One region of the Thauera sp. SDU_THAU2 genome, then DNA from elsewhere that is predicted to be linked to it. Evidence: riboswitches for the same ligand, from Rfam matches in the RefSeq annotation. Region 1 holds a riboswitch; each other region holds the start of a gene.

What was found. A riboswitch is a leader RNA that binds a small molecule or an ion and turns the genes downstream of it on or off. The one in region 1 is predicted to bind cobalamin.
Region 2: linked by a shared signal. The riboswitch ahead of cobO (cob(I)yrinic acid a,c-diamide adenosyltransferase) and the one ahead of AAFL97_RS23395 (TonB-dependent receptor) in region 1 are both predicted to bind cobalamin.
Region 3: linked by a shared signal. The riboswitch ahead of bluB (5,6-dimethylbenzimidazole synthase) and the one ahead of AAFL97_RS23395 (TonB-dependent receptor) in region 1 are both predicted to bind cobalamin.

The regions. Positions count from the first base shown of each region.
Region 1 covers NZ_JBBWUN010000003.1:4,643,790-4,650,436, forward strand. Annotated here, with positions in the region: gene AAFL97_RS23390 (TonB-dependent receptor plug domain-containing protein) at 1-1,277, opposite strand, end outside; cobalamin riboswitch at 1,421-1,643, opposite strand; cobalamin riboswitch at 1,774-2,093, shown strand; gene AAFL97_RS23395 (TonB-dependent receptor) at 2,234-4,342, shown strand; gene AAFL97_RS23400 (ABC transporter substrate-binding protein) at 4,394-5,389, shown strand; gene AAFL97_RS23405 (FecCD family ABC transporter permease) at 5,458-6,498, shown strand; gene AAFL97_RS23410 (ABC transporter ATP-binding protein) at 6,495-6,647, shown strand, end outside.
Region 2 covers NZ_JBBWUN010000003.1:2,373,447-2,380,093, reverse strand. Annotated here, with positions in the region: gene lysS (lysine--tRNA ligase) at 1-1,413, opposite strand, end outside; gene AAFL97_RS12540 (methyl-accepting chemotaxis protein) at 1,769-3,565, shown strand; cobalamin riboswitch at 3,625-3,856, shown strand; gene cobO (cob(I)yrinic acid a,c-diamide adenosyltransferase) at 4,007-4,618, shown strand; gene AAFL97_RS12530 (chorismate-binding protein) at 4,631-6,409, opposite strand; gene AAFL97_RS12525 (MFS transporter) at 6,515-6,647, shown strand, end outside.
Region 3 covers NZ_JBBWUN010000003.1:3,083,155-3,089,801, forward strand. Annotated here, with positions in the region: partial or broken gene ntrB (nitrate ABC transporter permease) at 1-492, opposite strand, end outside; gene AAFL97_RS16080 (CmpA/NrtA family ABC transporter substrate-binding protein) at 545-1,804, opposite strand; gene AAFL97_RS16085 (nitrate- and nitrite sensing domain-containing protein) at 2,102-3,394, opposite strand; gene bluB (5,6-dimethylbenzimidazole synthase) at 3,534-4,268, opposite strand; cobalamin riboswitch at 4,320-4,507, opposite strand; gene rlmB (23S rRNA (guanosine(2251)-2'-O)-methyltransferase RlmB) at 4,690-5,454, opposite strand; gene rnr (ribonuclease R) at 5,447-6,647, opposite strand, start outside.

The DNA of each region.
Region 1 (6,647 bases):
TCGTCGAGCTGGTAGCGCGAACTGAGGTTCCACACCGTGGCGCTGCCGCCGCCGCTCATTTTCTCGTGGCGCACGCCGACGGCCGGTTGCCATTTCGGTGCGGATTCGAATACCGGACGGAACTGCACGTAGGCGCCATAGGCTTCGGCCTGGTGGTCATGGACTTCGGTGATGTCGTCGCGGGCACGGTAGCGCTGGCTGTCCACACCGAACACGAGTTCGTGCGCGCCGGGCAGCACGGCGGTGGCCTGGGCCTGCACGCCCCAGTCCTTGAAGCCCCAGTAGTCCTTGTCGTTGATCACGCTGATGCCGCCGCCCGGCAGGTTGTAGACGCGGGTGTAGTCGGTGTCCCACTTGTTGAAGTGGCCCTTGACGAAATAGCGGAAGCTGTCGTTCGGCGCATGCTCGAAGGTCGCCGTCAGGATGTGGTGGTCGCGGACGTTGCGCGTGTCACGGTTTTGCGTCGGCCGGGCGAAATCGAGATCGGCGTCGGTGTATTGGTAGAACAGCTCGGCGCGCGCATTGTTGCCGAAGTTCTGCGCCAGCTTGGCGCCGACCGTGGTGACTTCGTAGGCGCGCTTGCGCTTGGTCAGCGTCGCCGTGGTGTCGCTGCGGCGATAGGGCTCGTAGCCGTCGGATTCGTTGTGGCTGGCGAAGGCGAGGAACTCGAATGCGCCGAGGCCGTTCTCGAACACGCGCTCGACGCGGCCTTCGGCATTGATGCCGCCGAAAGTGTCCACGCCGATGCTGGCCTGGCCGGAATATTCGCTGCTCCGGGCGCGGCGGGTGACGATGTTGATGACGCCGGAAATGGCCTGGGTGCCGAAGAACAGGCTCTGCCCGCCCTTCAGCACTTCGATGCGCTCCACCGCGGCGGCCGGCAGCGTATCGATGTAGATGCCGCCGTACAGGCGGTTGTTGAGGCGCACGCCGTCGAGCAGGATCAGGGTGTCGTCGGTGCGGCCGCCGAGCAGCGACACCGCGGTGTAGTCGAAGGGGCCGTTCTTGGGCGCGATGAACAGGCCGGGCACGTACATCTGCAGCACCCGCGCCACGTCCGCGCTGGGGCCAGCGCGCTCGATCTGCTCGCGGGTGACGATTTCGGTCTTGCTGCCGAACTGGGCCAGTTCGGCGGTGGTGGTGGTCTCCACCGAGGGTGCCTCGATCACGACGCTGTTGAGCGTGACGGTGGGCGTCACGGCCCACAGCGGCTGGCACAAGGCCGCGCAGGAGAGCGCCAGCGCGGAGCGGAGGCCTTGAGGAATGGAAGTTTTCATGATGTGTCGCATCGCCTGCAAACGGCAAAAAAGTACGTGCAGACCGTGCGTCCCTGCGGCGACAGCAGACGATTGCGGCATGCGACGGAGAAAGCTTCTGCCGGCACGCGCACAAAAGACGGACAACCCACACCCCGGAGTTGGTACTTCTTCCTGATCCGGCCGGTCTTCTGGCTCGCCTTCGACCGATGCCACCGCCTTCCCGGGCAACTGAACGGCCCAGTGGCATGGATGGCGGCATCTGAAAGGTTTACAGCAGCGGGGGCTGCGCCGGGATGGCGAGGCTGACGAGCCTCGTGTACCGGACTTCCCGTTTCACCCGGCCACGCGGCTGCGCGGACGGACACCGGATCAAGTGGCGGCGAGCATACGCAATCGGATGTAGCGTCGCAAGCTTGTGCCTGCACTGCGAAACCCGGCTTGCCAGGCATCGGCGTCGCTGCCGTAGCGATATACTGCCCGTCGCGTCGATGTGGCTGCGCACCTGTGCGTGGCGCGATCGACGAGAACTACAGGTGCTGGGCATCCACCTTCGAGGGAGGTGCCTGGGTAAACGGGAACAAGGTGCGTGCGGCCGGAGCGATGATGGCTTCGGTGGCACAAGGCCTTGGCTGCCCCCGCAACGGTAAGCACATCGGGATTCACCCCGGCTCCGGCCGTCGAGCGATCGACGCCCGGGCCAGCCACTGATGCGCCACGTGGCTTCCGCCGAGGAAGCGCGCGAACGCATCGGGAAGGCGGTGAGTCCGGTATCCGGCGCTGTGCGCCCGGATACGCTGTGCGAGCCCGGAGACCGGCCTGTTGGCGTCGTGCATCCCGCGTCGGATGCGCGGCTTTTGGCAACAGACCGTCTGCGGGGAAGCAGGTGGTGGCTCCAGGTGGTCCGGATGTCGTGTGCATCGGGTGACGTGGTGTGCCGCTGCGCATGTCCGGACGGTCAGCACTGCGATCTGACCATGAAACTCACCAAATCTTGTGTTTCCCGCCGTAGCCCGGCGAAGCTTCGCCCGCTCCCCTTCGCCCTGCTGGCGGCATTCCTGTCCGCGCCCGCCGTGGCGCAGACCACCTTGGCACCGGTGGAGGTGACGGCCGTGCCCGACGGCAGCCTGGGCCTGAACCGGCCGTCCGCCACCGGCAGCCGCACCGGCCTGTCCGCGCAGGAGCTGCCAGCCAGCCTGGAGCAGATGGATGCCGACACGATGCGCCGGCGCGGCGACTTCGGCGTCGTCGAGGCCGTCACCCGCACGACCGGCCTGACTTCGCAGGGCACCGGCGGCAACGGCGGCCTGTCGTTTTCCGTGCGCGGTTTCGCGGGCGTGAATTCGGTTGGTGTCGCCGAAGACGGCGCGCGCATCGGCACCGCCGCCGGCACGATCAACTATCCCAACACCAGTTGGGGTTACGAGCGCATCGAAGTGCTGCGCGGCCCGGCTTCGATCGTCTCTGGCGCCGGCACGGCGGGCGCCGTCATCAACGCGGTGCGCAAGCAGCCCAGCCGCGAGCGTTCCACCGAACTGCTGCTGGGCCTGGGCCAGTACGACACCTACCGCCTGGGCTTGGGCGCCACCGGCCCCATCGGCGAGATCGCCAGCTATCGCGTCGACGTCTATGGCCACCAGTCGGATGCCAAGCGCGACCATGCGCGTTCGCACGGCGGCAAGCTCATGAGCACGCTGCGACTGCAGCCGTCGAGCGATCTGCGCTTCGAACTTCTGGCCGACTTCAGCGAGCAGAAGCCGGGGGACTACTGGGGCACGCCGGTCTACAACGGCAAGGTGATGAAGCATCTGCGCCACGAGAACTACAACGTCACCGACGGCGTCGTCCGCTACAAGGACACCCGCCTGCGCGCGCGGGCCGAATGGACGGCCAACGAGTGGCTGAGCATCCGCAACGAGGTCTATCACTTCGCTTCCGACCGGCACTGGAAGAACGTCGAGGGCTATCGCTACGACCCGGCGACGGACACGGTGTCGCGCTCCGACTACCTGGAAATCTTCCACGACCTGGAGCAGACGGGCAACCGCCTGGAAGCGACCATCACCGCCGGCCAGCACAAGGCGGTGCTCGGCTGGGAATACTCGCAGGCCGACCTGCGGCTTTCCAACAACGCGCCCTACGGTGGTTCGTCCAGCGTCGATGCGCGCGATCCGATCCATGGTCTGTGGGTGAACCCGGGCGTCACCCAGCCCAAGACCGATACCGACACCACCCAGAATGCCTTCTACTTCGAGGATGCCTGGCGCTTCAGCGACAAGTGGCAGCTGCTGTTCGGCGCGCGCCGCGACCTGAGCGACTACGACCGCCGCGACCGGCTGACCGGCGTGTCCTTCGGCAAGAAGCTGTCCGGCACTTCGTGGCGGCTGGGGCTGACGCACTTCGTCAGCGACGATCTCAGCGTTTATGGCCAGGTCAGCAAGGGCTACGACCCGATCGACAACATGCTGTCGCTGAGCCTGGCCAACAGCGCGTTCAAGCTCGCTTCGGCGAAGCAGGTCGAAGTGGGCCTGAAGCAGCAGTTCGGCCAGGGCCTCGGCGAATGGACGGCGGCGATCTACCGCATCGAGAAGGACGACATCATCACCCGCGACCCGGTGCAGCCGGCGATTTCGGTGCAGGGCGGCAGCCAGCATTCCAAGGGGATCGAGTTGACTGCAGTGCTGCGGCCGACCCGGCAGCTGATGTTCGAAGGCAACTACGCACTGATCGATGCCGAGTTCGACGAACTGGTCGAAGCCGGTGGCGCCGACCGCGCCGGCAACCGGCCTGCCAATGTGGCCCGCAACATCGCCAACCTGTGGGGGCATTACCTGATCGGCGACTGGCAGGCTTCGCTGGGTGCGCGCTATGTCGGCAAGCGCTACGCCAACAACGCCAACTCGCTGACGCTGCCGTCCTACACCGTGTTCGACGCCGCCATCAGTTGGCAATACGACCAGAACACCACGCTGCGGCTGCTCGGCCGCAACCTGACCGACAAGGTCTATGCGGCGGCTTCCTACGGCGGCAACTTCGTCATGGGCGACGACCGCAGGGTGGAGTTGATTGCCGAGATGAAGTTCTGATGCCATCGGCCGTGCCGGTGCTCGGCCGGCACGGCCGTTGAGGGAACAACAATGTGGATCAATCGTTTTCTGCTGATGGCCGGTGCCGGCGTGCTGGGAGCCTGCGCACCGGATGCGCCGCCGGTCACCTCGGCGCCGCCGGTGGCCGAAGATCGGGTGCAGCCGGTCAGCATCGACGTCTGCGGCGAAACGCTGCGCTACGACAGCGTGCCGCAGCGGGCCGTCACGCACGACGTCAACATCACCGAGATCTTCCTGTATCTAGGTCTTGGCGACCGTCTGGTCGGCTACAGCGGCATCCGCGGCAACAAGAACATCGCGCCGGAATACCGCGAGCAACTGGCCAAGGTGCCCGAGTTGTCCCGGAAAGGCATGAACATCGAGGCGATCGTCGGTGCCCGGGCCGATTTCGTCTTCGCCGGCTGGAGCTACGGCTTCCGCGAAGGCGAGGTGACGCCGGCGGCATTGCGGGAGTTCGGCATCCAGTCCTACATCCTGACCGAGTCCTGCGTGCGCAAGGTGGCGCGCACCCGGGTGTCGCTGGAGGACACCTTCAACGACATGCTCAATCTCGGCCGGATCTTCCGCATCGAACAGCGCGCCCAGGCGCTGGTCGCGCAGCAGCGCGCCGAGCTGCAGGCCATCACCGATGCACTGGCAGGCATCGAATCGCGGCCGAAGGTGTTCGTTTATGACGGCGGCACCGATGCTTTCACCACCGCGGGCCGTTTCGGCATGCCCAATGCCATGATCGAAGCCGCCGGCGGCAGCAACATCTTCGACGACATTCCCAGCAACTGGCCGCGCGGCAACTGGGAAGACGTCGTCGAGCGCAACCCCGAGTGGATCGTGATCATCGACTACGACCACCCCGATCCCGAGGGCAAGATCGACTTCCTGCGCTCCAGGCCCGAGCTGTCCGAAGTCGAGGCGATCCGGCGCGGGAATTTCGTCGTCCTCACCTATGCCGAGGCCACGCCCGGGCCGAGCAACGTCGCGCGCGTGCGCACGCTGGCGCAGGCCTTCCATCCCGGACGGATGCAGTGAGGCAGCAGGACGTACTGCCAGTCCGAAGCGGGGAAGCCGCGGACGTCCTTTCTGCACGGCGGCGGCGCATGCCGGTGCTGCTGCTCGCGCTGGCCGGCCTGCTGCTGCTCTCGATCACCTTCGGCATCACGCTGGGGCCGGTGGATATCTCGCCGGGCAGCGTCTGGCGCATCGCCGGCCACGAGCTTGCGCTGCGGCTGGGGCTGGACTCGGCGCCGGGCGAATGGACGCATGCCCAGCATCAGATCGTGTGGCTGATACGCATGCCGCGCGTGCTGCTGGCGGCGCTGGTGGGCGCCGGGCTGGCGGTGGTCGGCGTGACCATGCAGGCGATGGTGCGCAACCCGCTGGCCGACCCCTATCTGCTTGGCGTGTCGTCCGGCGCCTCGGTCGGCGCGGTGATGGTGCTGGCGTACGGCGTGCTGGGCTTCGCCGGCATCTATGCCTTGCCGCTGGGCGCGTTCTGCGGTGCGCTGCTGGCCTGCGTCGCGGTGTATTGGCTGGCGCACAGCAGCGGCCGGCTGCTGGCGCCGCGGTTGATCCTGGGCGGGGTGGCGATCGGTTATTGCCTCAGCGGCATCACCAGCCTGATCACGCTGACCGCCGGGCAGCGCGAACTGGCCAATGCGGTGCTGTCGTGGACATTGGGCAGCCTGGCCGGCACGCGCTGGGACGAACTCGGCCTGCCGGCGCTGGTGCTGGTCGCGGGCATCGCCTGGCTGCTGCTGCAGGCGCGCGGCTTGAATGCCCTGCTCGCCGGCGACGAAACCGCCAGCACCCTGGGCGTGGATACGACGCGGATGCGGCGCGGCCTGTTCGTGCTTGTGTCGCTGCTGACCGGCGTGATGGTGGCCGTCAGCGGCGCCATCGGCTTCATCGGCCTGATGGTGCCGCACGTCACCCGCATGCTGGTGGGCACCGAGCACCGCCGCGTGCTGCCGGTGGCGGCGCTGGTCGGCGCCATCTTCCTGGTGTGGGTGGATGCGGGCGCGCGCATCGCCTTTGCGCCCACCGAACTGCCGGTCGGCATCATCACCTCGCTGATCGGCGGTCCCTTCTTCGTCTGGATGCTGTATCGGCGCGGCATGTCGCCCGGAGTGGGGCGATGAAGCTGCAGGCAAGCCAGCTGCACTGGCGTCCGTCCCATTCCGGCACGGCGCGGGCGATCGTCGAGGACGTGTCGCTGCACGTCGGCGACGGCGAACTGGTCGGCCTGATCGGCCCCAACGGCAGCGGCAAATCCACCGTGCTGCGCATG
Region 2 (6,647 bases), 2.3 Mb from region 1:
GCCGCAGCCGCCGGTCGGCGGCAGGCCGTATTCGAGCGCGCGGATGTAGTCGGCGTCGAAGTACATGGCTTCCTCGTCGCCGGCTTCCTTGGCCTCGACCTGGGCACGGAAGCGTGCGGCCTGGTCTTCGGGGTCGTTCAGCTCGGAGAAGCCGTTGGCGATTTCGCGGCCGACGATGAAGAGCTCGAAGCGTTCGGTGATCTCGGGGTCGCTGTCCGAGGCGCGGGCCAGCGGCGAGACTTCGACCGGGTAGTCGATGATGAAGGTCGGCTCCCACAGCTGGCTTTCGGCGCAGGCTTCGAACAGCTGCAGCTGCAGGCTGCCGAGGCCGCCCGGCTTGACCTTCTCGCCGAAGGCGACGATCTGCTGCCTGACCCATTCGGCGTCGGCCAGCTGTACCTCGGTGAACTCCGGGTGGTACTTGCGGATGGCCTGGACGATGGTCAGGCGGTGGAAGGGCTTGGACAGGTCCAGTTCGCGGCCCTGGTAGACGAAGCTCTCGGCGCCCAGCGCCTCGCGCGCGGCCTGGCGGATCAGGCCTTCGGTGAAGTCCATCAGCGTGCGGTAGTTCGCGTACGCCTCGTAGAACTCCATCATCGTGAATTCGGGGTTGTGGCGCGGGCTGAGGCCTTCGTTGCGGAAGTTGCGGTTGACCTCGAACACCTTCTCGAAGCCGCCCACCACCAGGCGCTTCAGGTAGAGCTCGGGCGCGATGCGCAGGAACAGCTCCATGTCGAGCGCATTGTGGTGGGTGACGAAGGGCTTGGCCGCGGCGCCGCCGGGAATGGGGTGCATCATCGGCGTCTCGACTTCGAGGAAGCCGTGGCCGGTCATGTAGTTGCGGATCGACTGCACGATGCGGCTGCGCGCGGCGAAGGTGAAGCGCGACTGCTCGCTGACGATCAGGTCGACGTAACGCTGGCGGTACTTCTGCTCGACGTCGGTGAGGCCGTGGAACTTGTCCGGCAGCGGGCGCAGGCTCTTGGTCAGCAGGCGGATCTCGCCGGCCTTGACCGACAGCTCGCCGGTCTTGGTCTTGAACACGGTGCCGATGCAGCCGACGATGTCGCCGATGTCCCAGGTCTTGAACTGGGCGTAGACGTCCTCGCCGACGCCGTCGCGCTGCACGTAGAGCTGGATGCGGCCCGACAGATCCTGGATGGTGACGAAGCTCGCCTTGCCCATCACCCGCTTGAGCATGATGCGGCCGGCCACCCTGACTTCCACCGGCAGCGCTTCCAGCGCCTCGGCTTCCTTGTCGCCGTACAGCTCGGCGAGCTTGCCGGCGGTGTTCTCGCGCGAGAAGTCGTTGGGGAAGGCGCGGCCGCTGCTGCGCCAGGCGGCGAGCTTGTCGCGGCGCTCGGCGATCAGGTGATTCTCGTCCTGCGGCGGGGTGTTCGTCTGGTCGGACATGTTTTCGGTTCGGGAGATGAGGATGCGTGGGCACCGGCAAGGCGCCGGCGACAAAGGCGTGATTGTCGCAGGCCGGCGCAGGCAGGGCAATTGCGAGGCCGCGGCCGGCACGGATGGGAACGGCGGGAGGGCGGCCGGGAGGGCAGGCAGTGACGCGGCGCTCGCAGGTCGGTGGCCGTTTATTTGCCAAAAATGAGATTTATGTCCTTGTTTCTATCCCCATTGTGGGGAATATTCCGTCAAAAAATACTGCGCGCTGCATCGAAATCTGTTCTCAAGTGCAGGTGCGCAGAACCGATAGAGGGGCTCGGAGATAGTTGATGAACACGAATTTCTAGCTCGGGAACCACACCAAATGAGCACGTTGAGACAGCTGTACGAGACTGTCGAGAAGACCTTCTGGAACACGCTGACCAAGAAGCTGTGCAGCTTCCTGCTGTTGTTCTTTTTCAATCTGGGCTATCTGGCCGTGCAGGCCTGGCAGACCTCGGAGATCGGCCGCGCGCTGGCCGACGGCAGCATCGCGCCGGAGTTCGCGGCGCGCATCCTCGGTGCGCTCGAGGCCGGGCAATGGGTGATGATCGTCATCAGCGCCGTGGCGCTGGCCTGCATCCTCGGCCAGATCGCCTACCTGCGCCACCTGATCGTGCGCCCGATCCGCGGCATGATCGGCATCTTCGAGGAGATCGGCCGCGGCGAAGGCGACTTCTCGCGCGACCTGCCGCTCATCACCCACGACGAGTTCCGCGAGCTGGCCTGCAGCTACAACCGCTTTGCCGAAAAGATGCGCCACATCATCGGCGAAGTGCGCACCACCAGCGTTGGCATCGCGCGCGAGGCGGTGCAGGTCAAGCTGCGCGTCGAGGCCGCGGCCAGGCACGCGCGGGAGCAGGGGCAGATGACCACGGCGGTGTTCGATGCCAGCAGCGCATCCACTGCCGCCATCGAGCAGGTGTCGCAGAGCGCGCGGCAGATTGCCGAGTCCACCGCCGACAACCTGCGCATCGCACGCGGTTCGCTGCGCGAGATGCAGGACATCGCCGGCAAGATCAATTCGGTCAGCAACAAGGTGACCGAATTCAATCGCACGGTGGACGACTTGTCGCAGCGCTCCGAGAGCGTGAAGCAGATTGCCGTGCTGATCCGCGAGATTGCCGACCAGACCAATCTGCTGGCGCTCAATGCGGCAATCGAGGCCGCGCGGGCGGGCGAGGCCGGGCGCGGCTTCGCCGTGGTGGCCGACGAGGTGCGCAAGCTGGCCGAGCGGGTCAACAACGCGACCGCCGAGATTGTCGGCAACATCAACGGCATGCTCGAACTGGTGTCGGAGACGCGCAGCGAGAACGAGGTGATCAATGCCGACGTGCTGCAGACGCGCGAAGTCGTCGACCGGTCGGCAACCCAGTTCGGCCACATGGTGGGCGAGTTCGAGGCGACCGGAAGGCAGCTCGAGCAGATCGCCACGGCGATGGGTTCGCTGGCGGACACCAATGTCAGCGTGCATGAGAAGGTCAGTGCCATCAACGCCTTGTCGCACTCCGTCGCCGGACAGATGGATGAGAGCGAGCGGGGCACGGAACAGCTCGCCAAGGCGACCGAAGGCGTGCAGGAACTGGTGTCGCGCTTCAAGACCGGGCGCGGCGCCTTCGACCAGATCGTCGAACAGACGCGCCGCTTCCGCGACGAGGTGCAGGGACAGCTCGAACAGATGGCCGCCGGCCGCATCGACATCTTCGAGCGGCGCTACCAGCCCATTCCCGGCACCAATCCGCCGAAGTACCGTGTGGCATGGGGCGAGGAGTTCGTCCGCCGCTGCCAGGCCTTGCTCGACGACAGCCTGGCCTCGATCCGCGGCGGCGTATTCGCCGTTGCGGTCAATGCAGACAGCTACCTGCCGGCGCACAACGCCAAATTCTCCCGGCCGCTGACCGGCAACTACGAACAGGATCTGGTGGGCAACCGTACCTGCCGCAAGTTCGAAAGCCCGTCCGAGCTGCGCGCCGCGCGCAATACCGAACCCTTGCTGCTGCAAACCTACCGCCGTGACACCGGCGAGATCCTGTGCGACATCGCCATGCCGATCATGGCCGCTGGCCGCCACTGGGGCAACGTGCGCATCGGCGTGCCGGCCGAGAGCTTGCTCGGCAACTGAACTGCCGGCGGGCATTGCGCGGGGTGCGCATTGCCCGCGGGACCGCTGCGGGCGTATAGTGCGGCCCGCATCGATCGGGAGCTTTCGCGGGCATTCGCGCGCGGAGCGAAACAGGAAGTCCGGTGAAGCGGGGGGCGTGCCTGCCCATTTTTTTCCGCCATTCCGGCGCAGTCCCCGCTGCTGTGAGCCGGACGGTGCCGCCATTTCGGCCACTGGAGCGTGCTGCTTCGGGAAGGCGGCGGCAACCGGATGAAGGCGAGCCAGAAGACCGACCCGTTCGACGAGACAGGTGAATGCCCCGGGGTGCGGGCGGACTGCCGATCGGTCGCGCGGGCCTTGCCTGCGCCTTGCTCCGGCTGCTTTCGAGCGGCTTTGCTGCGCATTCACCGTCGTCATTCTTCCCCCTCCGGTTCCGACAGAGACGAGATGGAGGCCGGACCGATGGAAGAGGACAAGAAGCAGAGCCACAACGCGCGCATGCAGCGCAAGAAGGAAGTCGTCGATGCCGCCATCGAACGGGCGCAGGAGGAGCGCGGCATCGTCATCCTGATCACCGGCAACGGCAAGGGCAAGACCACTTCGGCCTTCGGCACCCTGTATCGCGCACTCGGCCACGGCCAGCGCGCCGGCGTGGTGCAGTTCATCAAGGGCACGCACGCCACCGGCGAAGTCATCTTCCTGCAGAAGCAGGGGCTGGACAGCGCGGTCCAGTACCACGCCATGGCCACCGGCTTCACCTGGAACACGCAGAACTGGGACGCCGACAAGCGCGCCGCCGACGAAGCCTGGGCGCAGGCCAGCCGCATGCTGGCCGACCCCGCGCTCGACCTGGTGCTGCTCGACGAGCTGACCTACATGCTCAAGTACAACTACCTCGACACCGAGCAGGTGCTCGCCGCGATCCGCGCCCGCCCGCCGCGCCAGACCGTCATCGTCACCGGCCGCGCGGCCAAGCCGGAATTGGCCGAGCTGGCCGACACGGTCAGCGAGATCGCCGACCGCAAGCACGCCTTCAAGGCGGGCGTGAAGGCGCAGGCGGGTATCGACTTCTGAGCTGGCCAGCCGTCAGTTGGATGGCGCCAGCCGTGCCTCCAGCCAGCCGCGCAGGCTGTTGATGAAGGCCCAGCCCTGCACGCGCGGCAGATCCTGCACGCGCACCACGGCTTCAGTCACGCGGCCTTGACGCAGCGCGATGGCGCGGCCGACGCCGGGCAGCAGGCCGCAGGCGAGGGGAGGCGTGACCCAGCGGCCGTGGATCAGCATGGCGAGGTTGCCGAAAGTGGATTCGGTGATCTCGCCGGCCTCGTTGTAGAGCACGGTGTCGAACACGCCCGAGCCCGCTGCGGGCGCGAAGGCGGCGTAGTGCGCGCGGCGGGTGGTCTTGTGGCGGCTGAATTCGCTGTGTGCCTGGAGGAAGGGGTGGGCGGCCAGCGCCAGCAGTACCGGTTCCGGCGTGGGTGCGAGAGCGGCGGCTTCGGTGCGGAGTGCGCCCTGCGCATTCAGCAGCAGGCGCACGCGCCAGGCGTCCTGGCCGCGCGTGCGTACGAGCTCGTCGAGGCAGGCGTCGATGCGCGATTCATCCCAGGGGTAGCCGAAGTGCGCGGCGGCGGCCCGCATGCGGGCGACATGCTCGCTGCGATGGCGCAACTCGCCGTCATGCAGGCCCAGGGTTTCCAGCAAGTCGAAGGGTGCGCTGGCGCGTTCGACGAAGGCACGCTTGGCGGCCCATTCCGCCCATTCGTCGCCGGCGCTGGCGCCCCAGACGATGCCGCTGCCGATGCCGCAGCGGGCAGCGCTGCCTTTCATTTCGATGCTGCGGATCGGCACGTTGAAGGTGGCGGCGATGCCGCGCCGGCCGTCGGGCGAAACGTGGGGACGAACCACGCCGACGGCGCCGCAGTAGACGCCTCGCGGCCCGCCTTCGAGGGCGCGGATCATGCGCATTGCCTCAACCTTGGGCGCACCGGTGACCGAGCCGCAGGGAAACAGCGCGGCGAACACGTCGGCGAGCCGCGTGCCGGTCCGGGTGCGCGCCACCACGTCGGAAGTCATCTGCCACACGGTGGGCAGGGCCTCGGTGTGGAACAGCGCGGGCACGCGCACGCTGTGCGGCTCGGCGATGCGCGAGAGGTCGTTGCGCAGCAGATCCACGATCATGACGTTCTCGGCGCGTTCCTTGGGGCTGGCGCGCAGCCGCGCGGCCAGCGCGGCGTCTTCGTCGGGCGTGGTACCGCGCGGGGCCGTGCCTTTCATCGGCCGCGTGAGGATCTCGTCTCCGCGCCAGTCGAAGAACAGCTCGGGCGAGACGGACAGCACCTGCACGCGATCCTCATCGCTGTGGCCGCAGTCGATGTGTGCCGCATACCCGCCCGGCTGCGCCCGCCGTAGCGCGGCGAACAAGGCACGGCTGTCGCCCGCCAGCCGTCCGCGCAACTGTGCCGTGTGATTGACCTGGTAGAGCACGCCGTCGGCGATCGCCTGCTGGATGTGGGCATGGGCGGCATCGAAGGCGGTGCGCTCGGGCAGGGTGTGCCAATCGACCACTGCTGCACGGCCCTCCGGTTCGCCGTTCCTGGGCAGCGGGACGTCGTGGATGGCGAACCAGGCCAGCGGCCCGTCCGCTGCATGCGCGCTCAGCGCCACGTCGAACGCGGGTGCGGCCTCGTAGCGCAGATAACCCAGCGCCCACGCACCGGCGCGGGCAGCAGTCTCGACCGCATCGAGCAGTGGGCGCACCTCGTCCAGGCTGTGCGCGGCCAGTATCGCGCGAGGTTGGCCGAAGGCATGGCGCAGGCGCGGCGCGCTGCTGTCGCGGGGATCGGTGAAGTCGATGAAGCTGGTCACGGCGAAGGTGCTGGGGCTCGTCAGGATGTCAGGCCTGCATTTTGCACGCTGGGCGTGCTCGGGGTGTGCTATAAGCCCGCGCAATCGCTCTTCCGTGCATTCCACATGAATCAAGCCCTTCCCGGCACCGTTGCCGACAGCGACCTGCCGTCGCGCCGTCTGCTGCTTTCCACCCAACTGGTCTTCAACATCGGCTTCTATGCCATCGTGCCCTTCCTGGCCCTGCACATGAGCCAGA
Region 3 (6,647 bases), 1.6 Mb from region 1:
GCTGATGATCGGGTTCAGCATCTGCGACAGCAGCGCGAAGCGGCCGAGCAGGAAACCCGCCGGAATGCCGACCAGCGCGGCGATGCCGAAGCCGATGCCGACCCGTTCGAGCGAGGCGAGCACGTTCCAGCCGATGCCCTGGTCGTTCGGTCCATCGATATAGAAAGGATCGGAGAACAGCGCCACCGCCGCATCCCAGGTCTGGCCCGGGCCGGGAATGCCGCCACCGCCGAAGGTGGCGAGATGCCAGATGCCGATCAGCAGCGCCAGCCCGGCCAGCGGCGGCAGCACCGTGCGCAGTGCGGCCCTGGCCCACTCGCCGATCCGGCCGGCCAGCGGTTCGGCCGGCAGGCTGGCGCTTTTTTCCGCCTTTTCCTTCACGCCGTCTTCCGCCTCGGCTGCGCCCGCCGTCGCCGGCAGCTCGTTCCCTGTCTCGTCGATCGGCACCGCCGTCCTGCCGGCATCGGCTTCGGTGGCGTCGGTTCCGCTCATGTTTCCCGGCCGCGCCGCGATCATTGCTGCAGTCATGTTTCCGTCCTCCGGTTCAGGCCTTGAGCTTGAAGCTGCCGGCATACTTCGCCGGCTCCGTGCCGTCCCACACCACGCCGTCGATCAGCGTGCTGCTGCGCATCTCGCCCGCGGGCAGGGCGACGCCGGCCGCGGTCGCCGCCTGGCGGTAGATGTCGAGGCGATTGATCGCGCGGGCGGCCGCCAGGTAATCGACGTCGCTGCCGAGCAGGCCCCAGCGCCGGTGCTGGGTCAGGAACCACATGCCGTCGGAGAGCCAGGGGAAGGTCGCGGCGCCGTCGCGGAAGAACTTCATCGCGTTGGCGTCTTGCCACTTGCGGCCGAGGCCGTTGTCGTATTGGCCGAGGATCCGGCCTTCGATGACGTCGACGTCGGTATTGACGTAGGAGCGCGCGGCGATGACCTTGGCCGTCTCCTTGCGGTTGGCCTCCGAGGCGTCGATCCAGCGCGAAGCGTCGAGCACCGCGGCGGTCAGCGCCCGCGCCGCGTTGGGATGCTTGTCCACCCAGGCGGCGCTCGTGCCGAGCACCTTCTCCGGGTGGTCGGTCCAGATGTCCTGGGTGGTGACGGCGGTGAAGCCGATGCCGTCGATGACCGCGCGCTGGTTCCAGGGCTCGCCGACGCAGTAGCCGTGCATGTTGCCGACGCGGGCGTTGGCCACCATCTGCGGCGGCGGCACGACGATGCTCTTGACGTCCTTGAACGGATGGATGTCGTGCGCCGCCAGCCAGTAGTACAGCCACATCGCATGGGTGCCGGTCGGGAAGGTCTGGGCGAAGGTGTAGCTGCCGGGTTCGCTCGTCGCCACCAGCTTCTTCAGCGAGGCGCCATCGACCACGCCCTTCTCCTTCAACTGGGACGCGAGCGTGATGGCCTGGCCGTTGTTGTTCAGCGTCATCAGCACCGCCATGTCCCGCTTCGGCCCGCCGACGCCCATATGCACGCCATAAACGAGGCCGTACAGCACGTGCGCGGCGTCCAGCTCGCCCGACAGCAGCTTGTCGCGCACCGAGGCCCAGTTCGCTTCCTTGCTCGGCACGATCCTGATGCCGTACTTCTCGTCGAACTTCCTCACCGCCGCCATCACCACCGAGGCACAGTCGGTCAGCGGGATGAAGCCGACCTTGATCTCCTTCTTTTCCGGCGCATCGGAGCCGGCGGCCCAGGCGCCGCCGGGAAACAGGCCCGGCAGCAGCGCGGCCGTGCCGGCCGCGGCCCCCGCCTTGATGAAGCCGCGGCGCGACAGCACCGTGGTTTCGGTCTTGAGCGTCTTCATGATGTGCTCCTTGGAAAGCATGGCAAAAACGAAAAGGCGCCCATCCCTCACTTCGCGCAGCGCGAAGGGGAATGGACGCCGTTGTCCTGTGTTCGAGTCGGGAGATCGAATGCCGGACCGCCGTTGGCCCAGCCTTGCCCTAGCCTATGCAGCAAGCGTGCCAGTTTGCAGGATCGACTCGTTTCCCTTGCATTTCATCGGTTTGCCAGCCGGCTGCATGACGACGCGGCGAGGCCGGATGCACTGCTGCAGTGCAGCATCGGCAGTTGCCTGCACATCCCTGGTGCGCCGCCCCGCCTAGTGCCTGCCCAGCACCGGGGCCAGCGCCAGCGTCGCCGCGGCGACTTCGGCCAGGCGCCTCCCCTGGCTCATCGCGGTCTGGCGCAGCAGGCGGTAGGCCTCGTCCTCGGAAAGGCCGCGGCAGGCCATCAGTAGGCCTTTCGCGCGCTCGATCAGCTTGCGCTCGTCCAGCGCCGCGCGCGCCGCGTCGAGTTCGTCGCTCATCGCCTGCAGGCGCTGCGACTGGGCATGGAGCAGATCGACGATCGAACGCCGCAGTTGCGGACCGAAAGGCTCATCGCCCTGGGCAGGCTCTGCCGGCGCCCCCTCCCCGGCCATCTCGGCACCGATCAGCATGTCGAGCGGCGCCCGGATCTCCGGCGCCGCGGACAAGGCTTCGAGCAAGGCCGCCTGGTCCTGCGCCTCGGTCCGCGCCGAGGCGATCCGCCGCGCGCAGGATTCGCCCAGGCCGCGGGCGAGCGCCACCTCGGCTTCGTGCATCTGGTCGAGGCGCTGCGAGCAGCAGTCGAACCAGGCCTCGGCCAGCGCGGGATCGAGCGCCGAACCCAGCGTCGACGCCAGCAGTATCCGGCGCAGGCGTTCGAGTTCGGCCAGCGGCATGACGGACTGCAGCGCCCGCCACTGGCGCAGCACCTCGTCGCCGCAGAAACCTTCGAAGCGCCGGAAGCACTGCGCCTGCGCATCGATCAGGTGCAGGATGGACTGCACGCGCTCGGGCGCCGGATGGCCCGCGGCGAACAGCGCCGCGCCCAGCGCGCGCTCCTGGCCGGCGAACTCCTTGCCCTGCATCAGGTTGAACAGCGCGACCAGCAGCCGCGAAACCCCGGGATCGACCGCCACGTCGGCAGCCTCGAACACCAGCGCGAGCAAGGCCGCGATGATCTCGCTGTAGCGCGCGGTCGACACATCGGGCCGGCAGCGCCGGGCGGCAATGTCGCCGCGCAGCCCGGGCAAGGCATCCAGCGCATGCAGCGCAAGCGCGATGCGCGTCAGCAGGCGCGAGCCGCCATGCACCGCGCCGCCCGACTTCTCGCCGCCCAGTTCCGGGCGCTTGAGCCAGCTCCGGACCTCGGCCTCCGCGGCCCGGCTGGCAAGCAGTTGCGCTTCGCGCTGGGGGCCGAAGCGGGCGCCTTCCGAGCCGAGAAAGACGTTGGAAGCGCCGCGTTCCCGCTGGAGCTGGTGGACGAGTTCACTGACCGCCTGCACCAGTTCGCAACTGAGCGCGAGCCGTTCGAGATCGTCGATTTCGCAGCGGCGCGCTGCGAGCAGAAATGCGAGCGCCGTCTTCATCCTCTCTCCGGAATCCTCGTTGCCATGGCCTCGGCCGGAATGACCGTGGCCACAGCAACAAGCAATTGCCGTGCAAGCCTGTGCGCGCCACACCGAGCGGCGGCTGCGCGAAGGCCGAAAAAGCGGAATGGTGGCCCGGTTATGCCGGCATGACGCGCGAGACGGCGTCGGCGAAACGCTCGCCCGCTTCGTCCGCCTCGCCCTGCCAACGATCGAAATGCAGCAGCTCGGTCAGCGGCATGCGCTTGAGCCAGCCGGCCGACTCCAGCTCCGGGCGCTGATGGAAATGGCTGACATGGCCGATGCAGAGATAGGCGATCGGCACGATTCCGTCCGGGATGCCGAGCGTCTCGCGCAGCGCCTGCGGGTGCAGGATGCTGACCCAGCCCACCCCCAGCCCTTCGGCACGCGCCGCCAGCCACAGGTTCTGCACCGCGCAGACCGCGCTGTAGATGTCCATCTCCGGCATGTGGGTGCGGCCGAGCACCACCGGGCCGTTGCGGCTGCGATCGCAGGTGATGCACAGGTTGAGCGGCGCTTCAAGGATGCCTTCCAGCTTCAGCTTGCGGTACGTGCCCCGCTTGCCGGTCTCGAACATCTGCTCGGCTTCGGCATGGGCGGCGAGGAAATCGCGATGGATCCGCTCGCGCACCTGACGCGAACGCACGATGACGAAGTCCCAGGGCTGCATGAAGCCGACCGAAGGCGCGTGATGGGCGGCGGTCAGCACGCGCGCCAGCACCTCGTCGGCAATGGGATCGGGCAGGAACTGCCCGCGCACGTCGCGCCGGGTATGGATCGCGCGGTAGACGGCGGCGCGCTCGGCAGCGCTGAAGGATGGATCGGTCTGGATGGTTTGCGCATGGCTGCTCACGGAGTCGTCCCCTTGTCGTGAAGCAGTGGACAGCGCGCCGACCAGACGGCTGTTGAACGCTTCCGGGGCCGGTCTTCCGGCTGAGGATCATCCCGTCCGGGCGCCTTCCCGGCATTTGCAGGCCAGTGGCTGGGCAAACCTTGCCCGGACGGTCCCCTTCACGGCGCTGGGCACGCAGCGGATTTGCACCGCTTTCCCGATTCTCCCGCGCAGGCGCGGGCACCCCGAAGCTCGAAAGACGTGAAGCGTATTGAATCGCGCTGCGGCTGGCAAGGTACGCTGCCACCGCTCGGCGAGCCGGATGTGGAAGGCGGCGAAACCCATCGACGGCGGCACACGCCGGGGGTGATGAGTTTCGCCCTCGGCTCCGCGCAGCCCGTTCCACCTTCCCGCAGCGCAGGCTCCCCACGGCCGCCACCGCTCATCCGCGCTGGCGGCGCGCCTCGAACAGGCAGATGCCGCTCGCCACCGACACGTTCAGGCTCTCGACGCTGCCGAGCATCGGAATCCGCGCCAGCTCGTCGCAAGTCTCGCGCGTCAGCCGGCGCAGGCCGTCGCCTTCGGCGCCCAGCACCCAGGCCACCGGCGCTTTCTGGTCGATGTCGTACAGCGACTTCTCCGCCTCGCCGGCGGCACCGACCACCCATACGCCGGCCTCCTGCATCTCGCGCAGCGCGCGCGCCAGGTTGGTGACGGTGATGTAGGGCACGGTGTCGGCCGCACCGCTGGCGACCTTGACCGCGGTGGCGTTGAGGCCGACCGCGCGGTCCTTGGGCGCGACCACCGCATGCGCACCGGCCGCGTCGGCGACGCGCAGGCAGGCGCCGAGGTTGTGCGGATCCTGCACGCCGTCCAGCACCAGGATCAGCGCGTTCTCTTCCAGGCTGTCGAGCACGTCGGCGAGCTTGATGTCGCGCCGCGTCGCATCGACCTTCGCCACTACGCCCTGGTGCCGGCGGGTGCCGACCATGGCATCGAGCTTGTCGCCTTCGCAATACAGCATGCGGACGCCGGCAGCCTCGGCCTGGGCGACGAACTTCTTCACCCGTGCGTCCTTGCGGTCGGCCGATAGATGGACTTCCAGCACCGAGTCCGGCGCATGCCGCAGCTTGGCCGACACGGCATGGAAACCGTAGATCAGCCGGCTGGCGGCGCTGGCGTTCGTGTTTGCGGTCGTCTTAGGCACGGCGTTTTTCCTTCGCGGAGGTCTTGCCGCCAGAACGCGCGGCCGGTTTCGAGGCGCGCGATTCTACCGGCTCGGCAGCGGCTGCAGGCGCGGCCTTGGCCGCTTTGGCAAGCTTCGCCGGCTTGGCCGGTTTCGCTTTCCCGGCCTTTTCCGCCTTCTCCTTCTTGCCGGCCTTCTTCGCCTTCTTCTCTGCCTTCTCGGCCGATTTGGCCTTGCCGGCCTTGGCCTTCGCCTTCACTGCCTTGGCTTTCTTGCCCTTGTCCGCAGCGTCCTTGTCCTTCTTGCCGGCCTTCTCCTTCTTCTTCTCCGCCTTGCCATCCTTGCCGGCGGCAGTCTTGCGCGCCTTGATGGCCGCTGCCTCTTCGGCAGCCAGCTTGACCGCCGCAGCCTCCTGGTCGACCACCTTCTGCCGGATATCGTCGAGCACGCGGGTCCCGGCGCGGGCGGCCTTGGCCGGTGCCGGGCGGGCCTCCGCCTCGGCTGCAGGAGACGCCACTGCTTTCGGGGTAGCGGAGGCGCTGGCGCGCGAACGCCGCCTCGGTGCAGCAACAGGCTTCGGCACGGACGCAGCAGCAACTTCGGCCACAGCGGAAGTTTCGGCTGCCTGCGATGCCTCGGCAACGGCCGGTGCGGCAGCGGCCGGTGCGGCAGCGGCCGGCGCAGCTTCGGCTGCCGAAGCTTCGGCCACGGGCTTCGCCTTGCGCGTGCGGGTGCGTCTCACCTTCTCCGCAGGTGCCGCGACTTCGTCCGCCGCAGCGTCGGCTGCCGCAGCATCGGCTGCCGCCGGCTCGGCAACCGGTGCCGCCACGACGGCCTCGGCAGGTGCAACGACGGCAGCAGGCTGGGGTTTCTCGACGGGCAGCGGACCTTCGATCAGACGGAAATCGATCTTGTTGGTCGCCATGTCGACGCGCACCAGTTGCACCTTGACCCGGTCGGACAGGCGGAACTGCTTGCCGCTGCGCTCACCGAGCATTGCATGGCGGGTCTCGTCGTAATGGAAGTAGTCGGTACCGAGGTCCGAGACATGCAGCAGGCCTTCGATGAAGATGTCGTCGAGGGCGACGAACAGGCCGAAAGGCACGACCGCCGAGACGCTGCCGGTGAAGGTCTCGCCGACGCGATCCTGCATGAAGTAGCACTTCAGGAAGGCGACGACGTCGCGCGTGGCCTCGTCGGCACGGCGCTCGGTC